3 regions of the Shewanella sp. Isolate8 genome follow, and region 3 is predicted to be linked to each of the others. Evidence: predicted binding sites of a transcription regulator. Region 3 holds the regulator's gene; each other region holds the start of a gene.
What was found. Region 3 encodes MetJ, which represses methionine synthesis genes. Its sites were predicted from a motif close to TAGACGTCTAGACGTCTA; they were not measured.
Positions count from the first base shown of each region.

Region 1 (5,784 bases), on a different contig from region 3:
AGCGCATCGACTCGCCGGTCAACCCTAAACGTAAGGCTAAGTTTAACCAGCTGGTGAGCGAGCCGCTTAATGTCAGCGATCTTGGCTGCGAAACCATGGCGGGGGATACCATCCTAGAGGTGCTCACCCATGCACCGGGCAATGGTGCGGCTATCGGCGGCATTAAGGTGGTTACCGAAAATGCCTGGTTTGCGGCGCGGCCATCGGGGACCGAGGCGCTATTTAAGCTCTATGGCGAGAGTTTTGTTAGCCAGGCGCATCTCGAGCAAGTGCTCGAACAGGCCCAGCAGATGATAGAGCGGCTGTTGGCTTAATCGAAGTCGGCCAACTCGCTCTGGTCTAAACCTTAGTCGGTTACTCCATAGCAGCTTAATACTTAGGCAAAATAAAAAAGCCAGTGAATCACTGGCTTTTTTTGTGGGCGTAACTTGCATCGAGCTGCTTGGAATAACCAAGCGCTAGTAGGTGAGGTGACAGCTAGGCAAGTTGTTCTTTTCCAGATAGTTTTGATGATACTCTTCGGCCTTATGGAAGGTCAGCACTGGGACTATTTCGGTCACTATGGGTCTTATTCCCCACTTACCGCTGCGGGCAAGGGCCAATTTCGATGCCTCTGCCTCGGCTTTTTGCTGCTTATCGTGGAAGAAGATGGCGCTGCGATACTGACTGCCGATATCCCCCCCCTGCATGTTGAGCATAGTCGGGTTGTGGTTGCTCCAGAACACCGCCAGCAGATCTTCGAAACTCACCTTAGACTTGTCATACTCGACCTGTACCACCTCTGCGTGCCCGGTTGTGCCAGTTTTAACCTCTTTATAAGTGGTCGCCTTGTCATCGCCGCCCATATAGCCGCAGGTGGCAGAGGTCACACCGTCTATCTGCTTGAAAAAATACTCTACACCCCAGAAACAGCCTGCGCCAAATGTTGCTAATGCCATGGTTGACCTCGTATCGATTGAGCCTATCAATGTTTATCTCTTGTTATTAATTGTTCCGGTTTGCCAAACGCTACTTGGATGTTTAGACGTCCAGATGGCTTTATTTTGTATTATCTGATTAACGAATGCAATAGAGAAATTATGCGTCGATTGACTGGCCCGCGTGGCCGTGGGTTCGCTTAAATGATACTATGCTGGCCAATTGATAATAATGCTAATAAATCCAAGGAGTCGCCCCGCAAGCTTGCCTAGGCAAGTGCGCCGGTTTGGCGATGGAATGAAGGAGTTTTCTGTGCAAGACACCCTGATGTTGTCGAAAGATTTTTTGCAATTGACCTTAGACAATCCTGTTAGCCTTGCGGCGCCGTTCGAATTTAACCTAGGGCAGCACACTCAGGTTTCCGTGTGGGATACCGGCGTGATCGCCTTTGAGCCTTTGTCTAAGACAGATGCCCAAGCCAAGAGCATAGTGCTCTCCTCAGCGGTACACGGTAACGAGACGGCGCCCATCGAGTTATGCAATCAGCTGATCACTGCGCTGTTGTCCGAGACCCTTATTGCGGCTCATCGCGTGCTGTTTTTAATCGGTAACCCGCCGGCCATCCTCAATGGCACCCGTTTCGTCGAGGAAAACCTCAATCGTCTGTTTAGCGGTGCCCACTCACGAGGCGAAGGCCTGATCAACGCCGAGCGTCTACGTGCCCAGAAGCTGGAGCAGTATGTGGATCGCTTCTTTAACGCCGCGCCTCAAGGGGGCGATCGCTTCCATTACGACCTGCATACCGCGATTCGCGCCTCCAAGCATGAGAAGTTTGCCATCTATCCTTATCCTCATGGCGAGCCCTATAGCGGTGAGCAGATCATGTTCCTGGCTGCCTGCGGCATCAAGACAGTGCTGTTCCACCACGAACCTACGACCACCTTTAGTTACTTCTCGGCCCACGGTTATCAGGCACACGCCTTTACCATAGAGCTGGGCAAGGTGATGCCTATGGGGCAGAACGATATGACTCGCTTTATCGCGGTCAAGGAGATGCTGACTCGTCTGGTAAGCGGCCGCGATCTCGAGCTCGGTGAGTTTGACCCGAGTCAGGTGAATCTGTATCAGGTAAATCGTTCCATCAACAAGCAGTTTGACGACTTTAGCTTTACCTTTGCCGATGACGTAGAGAATTTCACCGCGTTTCCAAAGGGTTATATATTGGCTAAGGATGGCGGGACTGAGATAAAGGTCGAGGCCGAATCTGAGTCTATCGTATTTCCCAACGCCAATGTGCCGGTTGGGCAGCGTACTGTGCTGTGTTTAGTGCCTGCCAAAGATTATCGCGTGGTCTAGTATCCGGCTTGTAAAGCTAGCGATACATGGGCGGGGACAGCTAGTTGTCGGCCGCGCCTCGCGATAGCTTGCTAGGTAGTTTACGTTAACGTAACTTTAAGGCCGCGTCATAATAGAGAATAGTGAACAATTTAGGATGTTCGCAGTCAGATAACAAGAAAACTCAGCTGATAAGAGAATAGTATGAGCAACGCAACGAGCAATACAGAGACTGTCCATCGCGTCAGTTTTCTCGATAAGGATTCATTATCGATCCCGATCCTGAAGATCCTTCAAGCCGACGGTACCACCTTTGAAAATGCTGTGTTACCCGTGATCGATCAGGATTTGGCTGCCAAAATTTATGATACTTGTGTGTTCACACGAGTACTCGACGAGCGCATGTTAGCCGCTCAGCGTCAGGGACGGATCAGCTTCTACATGACCTGTACCGGTGAAGAAGCCGCCGTCGTCGGCAGTGTCGCCGCCCTGGACCAAGACGATGTGATTCTAGCTCAGTACCGTGAGCACGCGGCGATCCGCTATCGTGGCTTCACCACTGAGCAATTCATGAATCAGATGTTCAGTAACGAGAAAGATCTGGGTAAAGGCCGTCAGATGCCGATCCACTATGGCTGTGAGGCGCTGAATTACCAGACCATCTCATCGCCACTGGCCACGCAGATCCCACAGGCCACAGGTGTCGGCTATAGCCTTAAGATGCAGGGTAAACGTAACGTTGCCATCTGCTATTTCGGTGAAGGCGCCGCCTCTGAAGGCGATTTCCACGCTGGCCTGAACATGGCGGCGGTGCTGAACTCGCCAACCATCTTCTTCTGTCGTAACAATGGCTACGCCATCTCAACCCCGACCAACGAGCAATTTGCCGGTAACGGCATCGCCAGTCGTGGTGTGGGCTATGGCATGCACACCATTCGCGTGGATGGTAACGATATGTTAGCCGTGATGGCGGCTACGCAGCAGGCGAGAGCCTATGCGCTTGAGCACAACAAGCCTGTGCTGATTGAAGCCATGACCTATCGTCTCGGCGCTCACTCCTCTTCAGACGACCCATCTGGTTACCGTTCTAAAGACGAAGAGGCCAAGTGGCAGCAGCACGACCCGGTTAAGCGTTTTAAGCTGTGGCTGATCAATAAGGGATGGCTCGCCGAAAACGATGATGCGGCCCTGTATGAGAAGTACCGTGAAGAGGTATTGGCTGCGGTGAAGGTCGCCGAGAAGCTACCGGCACCTAAGATCGACGAGATCATCGAAGATGTCTTCGACGAACCGACGCCGAGACTCAAGCAGCAACTGACCGAGCTTAAGCAGCACATCAAGAAATATCCTGATTCCTATCCACGCAGCGCAGGGAGAGATTAAATCGTGGCCAAGATTAATATGTTACAAGCCATCAACGATGCCTTGACCATTGCGATGGAAACCGACGACAAGGCGGTGATCTTCGGCGAAGACGTGGGACATTTTGGTGGGGTATTTCGCGCCACCTCTGGCCTGCAGGATAAGTTTGGTCGCGACCGTTGTTTCAACACGCCGCTGACCGAACAGGGGATTGCGGGTTTTGCCAATGGTCTGGCATCAAATGGCATGACGGCCATTGCCGAGATCCAGTTTGCCGACTATATCTTCCCGGCGTTCGATCAGATAGTGAACGAGTCAGCCAAGTTCAGATACCGCAGTGGTAACGAGTTTGAAGTAGGCGGTATTACCTATCGTACTCCTTATGGCGGCGGCATCGCCGGTGGTCACTACCACTCGCAGTCGCCCGAGGCCTATTTCACGCAGACGCCTGGTCTGAAGGTAGTGGTTCCTCGTAACGCCTATCAGGCAAAGGGCCTGTTACTTGCCTCGATTCGCGACAAGAACCCTGTGGTCTTCTTCGAGCCTAAGCGTCTCTACCGCGCCAGCGTGGGCGAGGTGCCAGATGAAGCCTATGAGATCGAGCTAGGCAAGGCCGAGGTGGTTCAGCAAGGCACAGACATTACCGTGCTGGCCTGGGGCGCTCAGATGGAGATCATCGAAGAGGCGGCTAAGATGGCGGCCAAGAAGGGGATCTCTTGTGAGGTGATCGATCTGCGTACCCTGGCGCCTTGGGACGTCGATACGGTCGCGGCCTCGGTCAAGAAGACAGGTCGTTTGGTCATCAACCACGAGGCTCCACTGACGGGTGGTTTTGCCGGCGAGATAGCCGCAACCATTCAGCAGGAATGTTTCCTCTATCTAGAATCGCCAATTAGCCGAGTGTGTGGTTTGGATACCCCATATCCACTGATCCACGAGAAAGAATATATGCCTGATGCGCTCAAGACCTTTGAAGCGATCAAAGCATCGATGAAATACTAGGAGCCCCAGGCATGATTAAAGATTTTATTTTGCCCGATATCGGTGAGGGCGTGGTGGAATGTGAGCTGGTCGAGTGGTTGGTTGCCGAAGGCGATACCGTCACAGAAGATCAACCCATTGCCGATGTGATGACTGACAAGGCACTGGTGCAGATCCCGGCCGTGCACGGCGGCGTCATCAAAAAACTTCATTACAAGAAGGGCGACATAGCCATCGTTCACGAGCCACTCTACTCGGTGGAAATTGACGGTGAAGTTGCAGATGAAGTCGCGGCCGATCCGGCAGTTGATACACAAGCCGTTCAATCTGATTCACAGCAAGCGACCGGCGGTAAACGCGTCGAAGAGTTTTTGCTGCCGGATATCGGTGAAGGGATTGTCGAGTGCGAACTGGTTGAGTGGTTGGTACAGGAAGGCGACATGGTGGTCGAAGACCAGCCTATCGCCGATGTGATGACCGACAAGGCCTTGGTGCAGATCCCGGCCATCAAGAGCGGTAAGGTGGTTAAGCTGCATTACCGTAAAGGCCAACTGGCTCAGGTGCACACGCCGCTTTTCTCTATCGAGGTAGAGGGCGAAGAGGGGACTTTAGCTGCGCCTGTTGCCGATACGGTAACTGCTGCTAGTGAGAGCCAAGATGTTGAGCTGCACGCCCCGGCCGGTAACGGTAAGGCGTTGGCGAGTCCTGCTGTGCGTCGTTTGGCGCGCAGCTATGATATCGATCTCAGCCTAGTGCCTGGCTCTGGCAAACATGGCCGTGTTTATAAGGAAGATGTCGAGCGCTTCCGTAGCGGTGAAGCCGTGAAGGCCAAGGCGGCTAAAGTGCAGGATCAGAGCGAACAGACTGTGGCTGCTGTGGCACCATCAGCCGGCGATCGCGTCGAGCCAATCCGCGGCGTCAAGGCGGTAATGGCTAAGATGATGACAGAATCTGTCTCGACCATTCCGCATTTCACCTACTGTGAAGAGCTGGATTTGACAGAGCTGGTCGCACTGCGCGAGTCGATGAAGGCGCGTTATTCAAGTGATGATCTTAAGCTGACCATGATGCCATTTTTCATGAAGGCGATGTCTCTGGCGCTGACTCAGTTCCCCGGCATCAACAGCCGCGTGAACGAGGATTGCAGCGAGCAGACCTTCCTGGCATCACACAACATAGGCATGGCGG
Region 1 is NZ_JAKEVI010000001.1:1,649,003-1,654,786, forward strand. Features, by position in the region: gene pgm (phosphoglucomutase (alpha-D-glucose-1,6-bisphosphate-dependent)) at 1-314, shown strand, start outside; gene msrA (peptide-methionine (S)-S-oxide reductase MsrA) at 459-938, opposite strand; gene astE (succinylglutamate desuccinylase) at 1,231-2,274, shown strand; gene L1D43_RS07275 (thiamine pyrophosphate-dependent dehydrogenase E1 component subunit alpha) at 2,458-3,636, shown strand; gene L1D43_RS07280 (transketolase C-terminal domain-containing protein) at 3,640-4,617, shown strand; gene L1D43_RS07285 (dihydrolipoyllysine-residue acetyltransferase) at 4,629-5,784, shown strand, end outside.
Region 1: msrA (peptide-methionine (S)-S-oxide reductase MsrA) is a predicted target of MetJ. The motif match lies at 1,014-1,031, and genes of this name have one in related genera.

Region 2 (5,784 bases), 250 kb from region 3:
TTGTCACACCACAAGAGTAATTTCACCAGATGGCCGTCGCTCACCCGCGTCTGGGTGCCGTCGACGATACTGGATCTGGGATCATGGTTAAAATCGCACGATACCAATGGCGCATTAGTATAGCCCACAACCCCTTGGTATGAGCCATTTGCCGCCTGAGATAATACCTGGTTCACTGTATCGATATCGACACGTTTATCTAAGGTGACCGATAAGTCAATTGCAGTCACATTAATTGTCGGCACGCGCACAGATATCGCCTCAAACTTATCCTTCATCTCGGGCAGGATACGCTCAATCCCTCTGGCCAGCTTGGTATCGACCGGAATGATCGACTGCCCCGCCGCGCGAGTACGTCTGAGGTCGTCATGATAGGCGTCGATCACTTGTTGATCGTTCATCGCCGAGTGAATCGTAGTGATGGCGCCGCTGCGCACCTTAAAGGCACGGTCTAGCACCTGGATAATGGGCACCAGGCAGTTGGTGGTGCATGAGGCGTTGGAGACCACCTGATGCTCCGCCTTGAGATCTTGATGATTCACGCCATAGACTATGGTGGCGTCTACGTCGCCGGATGAGGGGTGGCTGATCAGCACCTGTTTGGCGCCCGCCTTGATATGGGCCTCACAGGCCTGACGGTCGATGAGGGCACCCGTGGCCTCATACACGATATCGATATCCAGAGATTTCCAGGGAAGCTTCTCGGCATCTTCCTCATGCAGCAGCAGGATATGGTCATCCCCTATGGTCATCGTATTGGCGTCGAGTGACGCGGGAGACTGAAAGCGACCATGGGTAGTATCGTATTGGGTCAGATGAAGCATGGCTTCGGGGTTGGCAAGTTCATTAATGGCGACAATCTGGATCTGATCCCGCTTGCCTGACTCATAGAGGGCACGAAGAATCGAGCGGCCAATCCGGCCATAACCATTAATCGCAACTTTAATCATTAATTGCTTCCACTCCTAACACCGTCCTGAGATAGGCTTCTTATGCGACAACGGCCTATCGTCATCGATAAGCCGAGTCATCATGGCATAGGGCAACTGCTTGCCCTACGCCCTTGGTGGCAATGCCTTATAGTATGGCGTTAGCCTTGGCTACCACGTTTTCCACTGTGAAGCCGAAGTGCTTCATCAGCGCGCCGCCTGGTGCAGACTCACCAAAGGTGGTCATGCCGACGATAGCGCCGTCGAAACCGACATACTTGTGCCAGTAGTCGACGTGAGCCGCTTCGATGGCGACACGCTTGGTGACAGAAGCTGGCAGTACAGAGGCCTTGTAGTCTGCGTCCTGTGCGTCGAACACGTCTGTAGATGGCATAGACACCACACGTACCGCCTTGCCCTGCTCGGTCAGCGCCTTAGCTGAATCCAGTGCCAGCTGCACCTCACTACCGGTTGCGATCAGAATAAGATCTGGTGTACCGGCGCAGTCTTGCAACACATAAGCACCCTTGGCGATGTTAGCCAGTTGCTCTTCGGTGCGTGGCTGTGCAGGCAGACCCTGACGGCTGAACACCAGTGAAGTCGGCGCATTACGACGCTCGATAGCCATCTTCCATGCCACGGCAGTTTCCGCCGCATCACATGGACGCCATACCATCATGTTTGGTGTCATGCGCAGGTTTGCCAGCTGCTCAACCGGTTGGTGAGTCGGGCCATCTTCACCCTGACCGATAGAGTCGTGGGTGTAAACGAAGATGTTTTGGATGCCCATCAGTGCAGACATGCGTACCGCGTTACGGGCGTATTCCATGAACATCATGAAGGTCGCGCCGTAGTTGATGAAACCACCGTGCAGTGACACACCGTTCATGATGCCACTCATACCGAACTCACGCACACCGTAGTAGATGTAGTTACCGGCAGGATCTTCCTGGATACCCTTAGAACCAGACCATAGGGTCAGGTTAGAACCGGCCAGGTCGGCAGAGCCGCCGAGCAGTTCAGGTAGGGCTGCGCCGAAGGCCGCGATGGCATTTTGTGATGCCTTACGGCTGGCGATGTTTTCGCCCTTCTCTTGGCACTCTTTGATGAAGGCCTGTGCCTTCTCTTCGAAATCGGCTGGCAATTCGCCAGTGATCACGCGGCGCTTATATTCGGCAGCCAGCTCTGGGTAAGCGGCTTCATAGGCAGCAAGCTTCTCGTTCCAGGCAGACTCGTTAACCGCGCCCACTTCTTTAGCGTCCCAACCTGCGTACACGTCGGCAGGGATCTCGAATGGACCATGCTCCCAACCCAGGAACTCACGAGCCGCAGCGATTTCGGCATCGCCCAGTGGCGCGCCGTGACAGTCGTGGCTGCCAGACTTGTTTGGTGAACCGAAACCGATAATGGTCTTGCAGCAGATCATGCTTGGCTTATCGGTAACAGACTTAGCTTCTTCGATAGCCGCGCGAATCGCGTCGCTGTCGTGACCATCGACGCCGGCAATCACGTGCCAGCCGTAAGATTCGAAACGCTTAGCGGTATCGTCGGTGAACCAGCCCTCGACGTGACCGTCGATAGAGATGCCGTTGTCATCCCAGAAGGCAATCAGCTTGCCAAGGCCTAGGGTACCCGCCAGTGAACAGGCCTCGTGAGAGATACCTTCCATCAGACAGCCATCACCTAGGAAACAGTAGGTGAAGTGGTCAACGATATCGTGTCCAGGACGGTTAAATTGCGCCGCCAGAGTCTTCTCGGCAATCGCCATACCTACGGCGTTGCTGATACCCGCGCCCAGAGGACCCGTAGTAGTTTCAACGCCTGGGGTGTAACCATACTCAGGGTGACCTGGGGTCTTAGAGTGCAGCTGACGGAAGCTCTTTAGCTCATCCATCGGCAGTGCATAACCCGTCAGGTGAAGCAGAGAGTAAATCAGCATAGAGCCGTGGCCGTTTGAAAGGATGAAACGGTCGCGGTCGACCCACTCTGGGTTGTTTGGGTTGTGCTTCAGGAAATCATTCCACAACACTTCGGCGATATCGGCCATACCCAATGGCGCACCTGGGTGACCAGAGTTGGCTTTCTGAACGGCATCCATACTTAACACACGGATAGCGTTTGCGAGTTCTTTACGAGATGACATGCTCTCTCCTGCTGATTTGAATGTTGGGGATTTTGCGGGCCGAATTTGCGGGCAACAATGGGGGCATATTTTCCCCTACTCGCGGATGGGACGCAAATAAATTTCGCCCTTTAGCTTAGATTAAATCCTTCTAGACCCGAAAAACGGCGCTTCTGCCATCCCAGGTAAAACCTCGCTTACCGCCTTAGGGGGAGTCAGGATTTCACTTACCCGCGCCGGAACAAACCGCACCTCCTAGCCACCCCTCTTGGCCGCCGCGGCACTAATCCGTCCGAAGCGATCCTTTGGCAATAAAAAACTGGCGGCTTATAACGTCAATTAAAAACAGCAATAACAACAAGTTATGAAGAACTTTTATTTAAACTCATCCGAGGCATTAGAATAATTACCCGGTTTTACTCCACAATTTTCATCGAAAAGGGTGTTATCCGATCTGATTTCCACTAAAATGGCCGTCTAGATGTAGATACTTCTACACATTCGAATTGTTTAAAGACGAGATTTTTCCATTATGGCAAAGCACTTGTTTACCTCTGAGTCGGTCTCAGAAGGTCATCCAGATAAAATCGCCGATCAAATTTCTGATGCGGTACTCGACGCGATCTTAGAACAAGATCCTAAGGCACGTGTGGCGTGCGAAACATACGTCAAAACCGGCATGGTGATGGTAGGTGGTGAGGTGACCACCTCTGCATGGGTCGACATCGAAGAGCTAACCCGTAAGACGGTACGCGAGATCGGCTACACCCACTCGGACATGGGCTTCGACGCCGACTCTTGTGCGGTACTCAACGCCATTGGTAAGCAGTCTCCAGACATCAACCAGGGTGTCGATCGCGCCGATCCTAAAGAGCAAGGCGCCGGTGACCAGGGCCTGATGTTCGGTTACGCCAGCAACGAAACCGACGTACTGATGCCAGCGCCTATCACCTATGCCCACGCACTGGTGAAGCGTCAATCGGAAGTACGCAAAGACAAGACACTGCCTTGGCTACGCCCAGATGCCAAGAGCCAGGTGACCTTCGCCTACGAAGACAACAAGATCGTCGGCATCGATGCCGTCGTGCTTTCTACTCAGCACTGCGACAGCGTCAGCCAGTCTGATCTGATCGAAGGCGTGATGGAAACCATCATCAAGCCAGTGCTACCAGCACAGTGGCTGAACAAAGACACCAAGTACTTCATCAACCCAACCGGCCGTTTCGTTATCGGTGGTCCTATGGGTGACTGTGGTCTGACGGGTCGTAAGATCATCGTCGATACCTACGGCGGCATGGCACGTCACGGCGGCGGCGCCTTCTCGGGCAAAGACCCATCGAAAGTTGACCGCAGCGCGGCCTATGCGGCACGTTATGTGGCGAAGAACATAGTGGCAGCCGGTCTGGCGGATCGCTGTGAGATCCAGGTGTCTTACGCTATCGGTGTGGCCGAGCCAACCTCTATCAGCGTCGAAACCTTCGGCACGGGCAAGGTCTCTGAAGAAGTGCTAATCGGCCTGGTTCGTCAACACTTCGATCTGCGCCCATACGGCCTGACCGAGATGCTGGATCTGGCCCGTCCTATCTACAAGGCAACTGCGGCTTACGGTCACTTCGGTCGTAACGAGTTCCCTTGGGAGCGCACCGACAAGGCAGAGGCGCTACGCGCAGACGCTAAGCTGTAAGATTGGATTTCGCCAGTCAGCAAAAAGCCGCCCTTTGGCGGCTTTTTTGTATCTTGGTCAATGAGATATATTAATTGCGACTAGAGGACTCATTACCAGTAGAGAATCGCTTCTCAAGATAGAGGCTCACCATGCTGAAGAGCATGATGCCGACCCCGTCGGCCAGTAAGTCATAGCCATCGAAGGTGCGACTGGGAAAATACTGCTGACTGCACTCCTCGATGATCACCACAATCGCCACCACCACAGCCCCCAGATAGGGCCGCACCTTGCCGAGGGACACACGCCTGAAATGACTGCCGACATTGGCAAACAAGGTCAGGGTGCCAAACAAGATCATATGCCCGAGCTTGTCACCGTAGGGAATCGAATGGGCCAGCTCAAACAAGGGGTTGCTGCGCCCGGCATCGGCGCTGACAATCAGCCAAACCAGGAAACCACTGAATAATACGCCCAGCAGGGCAAAGGTTCTCACCATCAATTAGGACTCATCCTTAACATTCTCACGCCGCTCATCAGGCGCTCCTCTTGGCGACTCGCACTCATGCTTAACTCGCCCTAGCCAGCGGGCTAACAGTGGTCGAAGTGGGCATACTGCATACACATGAAGCTCAGCTGCTGGGCGTTGAGCAGCGGCACCTCGACCCTTCTAGCCGTCGCCAATCGCGCCTCGGACGGCCCCGCCATGGGCCGAATCTCGGCGCTATAGGCGTTACTGAAACCACAATCAAACCAGTGCCCATCCCAATTCGCAACATAGATGGCACGCGGCTCATCGCTCAGCTCGAGACACTCGCAGCCAAGCTCGGCCTGGGCCGCCAAGGCGGCTAACAACTTGAGGTTATCCAGGGCGCTGAGGGTGACGCCAGCATAGGGCTCAACTAGCTCGGCAAGACGCGGCGGGAAGCCTTGCATCTTGCTCTCAGCCATCTTGCTCTCATTCATGCCACTCTCGGTATTATTGCTCGTCATAAGGTCCCCCCCTATATAGCGCCTGCGGTATCGACCGCCAGCAGATAGTAGCCGCGGCCGTCGAACTCGAAGAAGTC
Region 2 is NZ_JAKEVI010000003.1:227,867-233,650, forward strand. Features, by position in the region: gene epd (erythrose-4-phosphate dehydrogenase) at 1-950, opposite strand, end outside; gene tkt (transketolase) at 1,078-3,072, opposite strand; gene metK (methionine adenosyltransferase) at 3,584-4,735, shown strand; gene L1D43_RS13480 (VanZ family protein) at 4,806-5,213, opposite strand; gene L1D43_RS13485 (hypothetical protein) at 5,306-5,707, opposite strand; gene L1D43_RS13490 (GNAT family N-acetyltransferase) at 5,719-5,784, opposite strand, start outside.
Region 2: metK (methionine adenosyltransferase) is a predicted target of MetJ. The motif match lies at 3,522-3,539, and genes of this name have one in related genera.

Region 3 (5,784 bases):
ACCACTGGGGCACTGGCCGAAGAGCTCTTAGGGGCGATCAGGGTAAAATCTGTATGGGGGGCGTAGCTTGAACGCACCGCCAGGCTGACTTCGGTATCGAATAGCGGCTGCAGAGTGCGGTTATGCAGCACAGGAGAGCCAAGGTGCGCTAGGCGGTTCGCCTCGGTGAGCGACATGCTCTTGAGCAACTTGGCATCGTTAATCCGGTTAGGGTCGGCGTTAAACACCCCCTCAACATCTGTCCAGATGGTGACACGTTCGATATCTGCAAGGCTCGCCAGCAAGGTGGCGCTGAAGTCTGAGCCGTTACGGCCGAGCAACAAGGTATCGCCCTGCTCATTGGCGCAGATAAAGCCGGTGATCACCAGACGCTCTTGAGGGTGGGCCTCAAGCAGGGCCTGTACCTTTTGGCGCGACTCGCCGATTCGGATCTGCGGCACGGCACCTTCGTCGGCCACCAACAGGGTTCGGGCATCCACATCAAGCGCCGCCACGCCAGACTCACGCAGCAACGCCGCCAGCAGACGTGAAGACCAGCGCTCGCCGAAACTCACCACCTGGTTACGTTGATAATCGTTAAGTTCATCGAGTGATAACAGGCTGCTAAGCTGCGACTTGTCGGTGGCCAGGCGCTCTCTCAGGCTACGGGCCTGCTCGTTGGAGAGCAGTTGCTCGATCAGATTCTGCTGGTAACTCACCAGCACCTGTAACTCTTCCTGCCACAGCTGATCTGTGTCGCACAGCTCCAGCAAACGATATAGGAAATTGGTACTCTTGCCCGCGGCCGACACCACGATAAGATCATCGCTGTGGCCATGGGTCAGTAAAATGTGGGCGACGCGGCGGTAACAATCTGCATCCGCTAAACTAGAACCACCAAACTTATGCAAATGACATCGTGTCATTATCTGCTCCTCAAACCCTTTAACTACTTACCGCGATAGCCGCTTCTAAACCCGCAAGAATATCTGCCACCAGATCCTCGCCATCTTCAATGCCCACTGACAAACGGATCAGGGTATCTTTAACGCCCGCCTCGCGGCGCGCCTCTGGGTCCATGGCTCTATGGGTCATGGTCGCGGGCACCGCCACCAGACTCTCTACGCCTCCCAGACTCTCGGCTACCGAGAAGTATTGTAACGCATCTAAAAAGGCAACGAGTGCCGATTCGCCACCTTTTAGCTCAAAACTCAGCATAGCGCCGAAGCCCTTCTGCTGTCTGGCCGCAATTTCATGGCCAGGATGCTCGGCAAGCCCCGGATAATACACTTTTTCCACCGCCTTGTGGTCACAAAGCAGTGCCAATACCTTCTGAGCGTTGGCTTGGTGTTCACGAATGCGCACCGCCAGGGTTCTCAGCCCCCTCAGAGTCAGGTAACTGTCGAAGGCCGACCCGGTGAGACCTAGGGTGTTCGACCACCAGTGCAGTAGCTCACCCACCTCAGGGTCTTTCGCCACCACGGCGCCGCCCACCACATCGCTATGGCCATTGATATATTTAGTGGTCGAGTGCACCACAATGTCGGCCCCCAGCAGCAGTGGCTGTTGTAAAACGGGAGAGAGGAAGGTGTTGTCCACCACCACCTGAGCGTCCACCTTGTGGCTCGCCTGGGCGATGGCCTGAATATCCACCACTCTCAGCAGCGGGTTAGAGGGGGTCTCCAGCCACACCATCTTAGGAGACTGGGTCAGTGCCTGCTCAAGCGCACGCTCGTCGGTTTGATCCACCACCAGGAGCCTAAAGGCACCCTTCTTGGCCAAATTGGTGAAGAGTCGATAGCTGCCGCCATAGCAATCGTGAGGCACCACCAGTAGATCCTCCGGCCCTAGCAGGCTGGTCACTAGGGTGATGGCCGCCATGCCGGTGCAGGTCACCACGCCAGTCGCCCCCTGCTCCAGTTCGGCAATCGCCTCCCCCAGAATAGAACGGGTCGGGTTGCCGGAACGGCTGTAATCGAAATCCCGCGGCTGCTGATGCCCTTCAAACGAGTAGTTTGTCGACAGATAGATAGGCGGCACCACGGCACCGTGCTGAGTGTCTGACTCTATGCCTCGTCGTACGGCGGCGGTGGCTAGTTTACGCGCTGTCATCTTCAACTCCTCAATATGGATCTGGGCAGGCATCTTAGACTAAAGAGATGTCTGGACGTCTAAATGTACCTAAGCCGGTAGTGAGCGTCAACAACTTTTAGACGTTTAGACGTCCAAACATTTAGAAATCTATTTGCATTTACCAAAAATTCGAGGCAATAATTTGACTGTAATTTGTAAGGGTTTAAAATCTGCACCGAATTTTAGAATTTACAGGTGAGTCAATGACTGAGTGGAATGGCGATTATATCAGCCCCTATGCTGAACATGGTAAGAAGAATGAGCAGGTAAAGAAGATCACTGTCTCTATTCCTCTAAAGGTGCTTAAGGTGTTAACCGATGAGCGCACTCGGCGCCAGGTCAACAACTTGCGTCACGCCACCAATAGCGAACTGCTATGCGAGGCTTTCCTGCACGCCTACACTGGCCAGCCACTTCCCCAAGACGATGACCTGTCTAAAGACAAACCCGATAGCATCCCAGCCGAAGTCAAACGCCTGATGACAGAGATGGGCATAGAGTGGGAAGAGATGGAATAGTCCACTCATACACGAATCGACAGAGGGATCGCTTAGCGATCCCTCTTTAGTTTTCAACTTTTATCTGGAACACCCCAGTGCCTGCACTTCCACTCGATCCCCATATTCTGGCGCTTGCCTCACTGATAGTCTTCGTCGGCGCCCTCACCCAGAGCCTAATCGGCTTTGGTATGGCGGTAGTTGCCGCGCCCCTGCTCTATCTTATCGAGCCGTCACTGGTGCCGGCCCCCGTGATCCTGATGGGCTTCTCTATCGCTATGCTGACCCTGCTGCGCGAGCGTGGCGCCCTGGAATTCAACGGCCTACAGTATGCCTTGCTGGGACGCATCCCCGGCGGCTTCATCGGTGCAGGCCTGCTATTGGTCGCGCCTCAAGCCGTGCTGGGAATGACCATCGCCATCATCGTGGCCATCGCCGTACTGCTCAGCCTGCTGCGGCTCAACCTGGTGGTTAACCGTCGCAGCCTGTTTATCGCCGGGGTGATCTCCGGCATCTTCGGCAACATCGCCGCCATCGGCGGACCGCCGCTGGCCATACTGCTCTCGGGCAAAGATGCTAAGCAGTTTCGCGCGGCCCTATCGGCCTTCTTCATCTTCAGCTCTACTATCGCTATAGTGATTCTGGGACTCACAGGTCTGCTGACCCTGCATCACTTCTACTGCTCGGCGCTGCTGCTTCCCTCAGTGCTGCTCGGTTACCTGGTGGCCAATCGCCTGGTGGGGCGCATAGACAAGAACAAGACCCGCCTCATGACCCTGGTGCTCTGTAGTCTGAGCGCCATCCTGCTGGCCGCCAAGTCCTCAAGCGCCCTGCTGTAACTCCTCTAGGATAAAGAGAAGGCCGACATTACAGCCGGCCTTCTTGTTTCAGCTAAAAAACCTATCCCTAGAAATGATAGGAGGTCTGAATCACCCCGCCCACGGCGTCATCTGTGCCCACCAGACCGGTGAGATCCAGATTAAAGGAGCGGCCTATGGTAAAGCCTGTGCCCAGGGTATAGAGGTTGCTGCTGGTATCTTTCATATCGTGGCGATAGCCGACACGCAATGCCAGCCAATCGGTCGCCCGCATCTCGCCGCCCAGACGCCAGTATTGAGTTTCACCTATCTCATCGAAACGTTTATGACTATTGAGATCCACATCTGTGGTCAGGCTGAAATTGTCCCAGTCATAGGCAACACCTAAGGTATATAAGGCCTCGACCCGATAGGTAAACTGACGTCCCAAAGCCTCCACGGTATCAACTTTCTGACTCACCAGATTGCGGCCAGACAAGCCCAGAGTCATACCATCCATGGGCTGAATGGCAACGCCAATATCCAAGTTTGCCACGGTATCATCGTTGCGATACTTACTGTCATCAAAATCATCGGCATCGAAGTTGTTGGCACTCACCACATAGTTATAGGTATCGATACGCTGCAGCTTGGGGGAAATACCGACGGCCACCGGCATGTTCACAATCGACAGCGGGAAGCTCAAGGCGACCCCGATCTCTGAAATAGCCCCGGCAACCACGGCTCCTTGAGAGTCGAGATCCGTCACCTGGGGCGGGTTGTTGGGATCCAAATCGGTCAGGGTATCGATATCACTCTCCTCGATCACCGCCACACTCACCGCATCGATATAGGTCTTATAAAAAATAGACATGGGCATACGCTTGGTTGGCAAGACAACAGAAAACCCCAGGCCCACGCTGGCATAGGCATTTTCACCATCGAGGGATCTAAGATCGGCAACCAGCATGTCGCGATAATTGGTAATGCCCGCCACATCACTGGCATTGATGGCCGCCTCTAGGCCGTCATAGGAGTCCTGCAGGGCATCGAACTTGTCGGTCAGGTTATCGACATCTGCCACCTCGGCACCGAGCACGGGCAACATCACCGCGCCGCCGGAATACTTGGGCGCATGAATGGCTAATAAGGCGGGGTTGATAAAGGCGGCACCTTCACGGTTAGAGGCTGCCACCCCGGTTCCGCCCATGGCATCACTGCGAGCCTCGTTGTAGAGAGAAGCGGCAGACGCCAGAGAGGCACTACCAGACAATAACACCGCGATGACCAAGCTAAGGTATTTCATCTTATTCACCCTGTTCATTATTTTTGTTCTCGCTCAGGAAGCTACCCGAGTCGTCTTTAAAGATAGACTAAGACGACAAAAAAGTGCTCTCCAAACCCGAGGTTTAAACACTTTTTTTCAAATTATTTAGTCGCCCCTACCCACACATATAAATCCTGTCGATTCGGTAGGCGCCCCTCCCCCCTAATTCGGCGCCTATGCAATACAAACACAGCCAAGAATACCCATTTAGAGATAACTTAAGTAATAAAGTGTGATCTAACTAGGTACTTTTATAGCGATTACAGGAACACCGCACGCCAATCGCAAGAACATGAAATTATTAAATTTCAACATATTACAAAACATTCATTAGATTTATATCCATGATATTTTTATCAATTAGATTTTTTTCATGAAAGTGATCAACATCAAGTTTACAACTACTCCCTTTTGGTAAATTTTCCAACAAGAAACAAGCATTTTGTTTCAGGTTAATAAATCGCTCAGAGTAGCGATTAAGGAAAATGATGATGAAAAACGTTGCCAAAATAGCTACATGCTTACTCCTCGCCCTCACAGTTGGCGGACAAGCCTACGCCGTCGACGGTGGTAACCCTAAGAAAGGGAAACACCTGTATAAAAAAGAATGCAAAGCCTGCCACAGCAAGGGCGATGCCGCCGGTGAACTGACCCCTATGAGCAAGACCATGAGCCAATGGGATCGTTACTTCAAACGTGACATGCATAAAGTAAAGCCGGAAGTCTTCGAGAAGCTCTCTGAAAAGGATCGTTTAGACATCCAACAGTTCCTCTATGACCATGCGGCCGACTCAGATCAGCCACAGACATGCGGTTAACCACGGACTTGTTATCGGTGCGCTCGTCAACAACCCCAACGAGCGCATAAGGAGAGATTCACATGCGTACTCTACTATCCATACTCATCGCAAATGCACTCGCCATCTCTGGCTCAGCCTATGCCGCCGATAGTGATGCACAAAAACTAGCCGAGCTTAAACAACAGCTTGCCGATCTCACCGAAGAGATTGAAGACATCAACAGTCGTGTTGACAAAAACGAACGTCATAGC
Region 3 is NZ_JAKEVI010000003.1:482,713-488,496, forward strand. Features, by position in the region: gene L1D43_RS14615 (bifunctional aspartate kinase/homoserine dehydrogenase II) at 1-905, opposite strand, end outside; gene metB (cystathionine gamma-synthase) at 925-2,091, opposite strand; gene metJ (met regulon transcriptional regulator MetJ) at 2,316-2,630, shown strand; gene L1D43_RS14630 (sulfite exporter TauE/SafE family protein) at 2,708-3,448, shown strand; gene L1D43_RS14635 (conjugal transfer protein TraF) at 3,516-4,712, opposite strand; gene L1D43_RS14640 (cytochrome c) at 5,222-5,551, shown strand; gene L1D43_RS14645 (DUF3373 domain-containing protein) at 5,614-5,784, shown strand, end outside.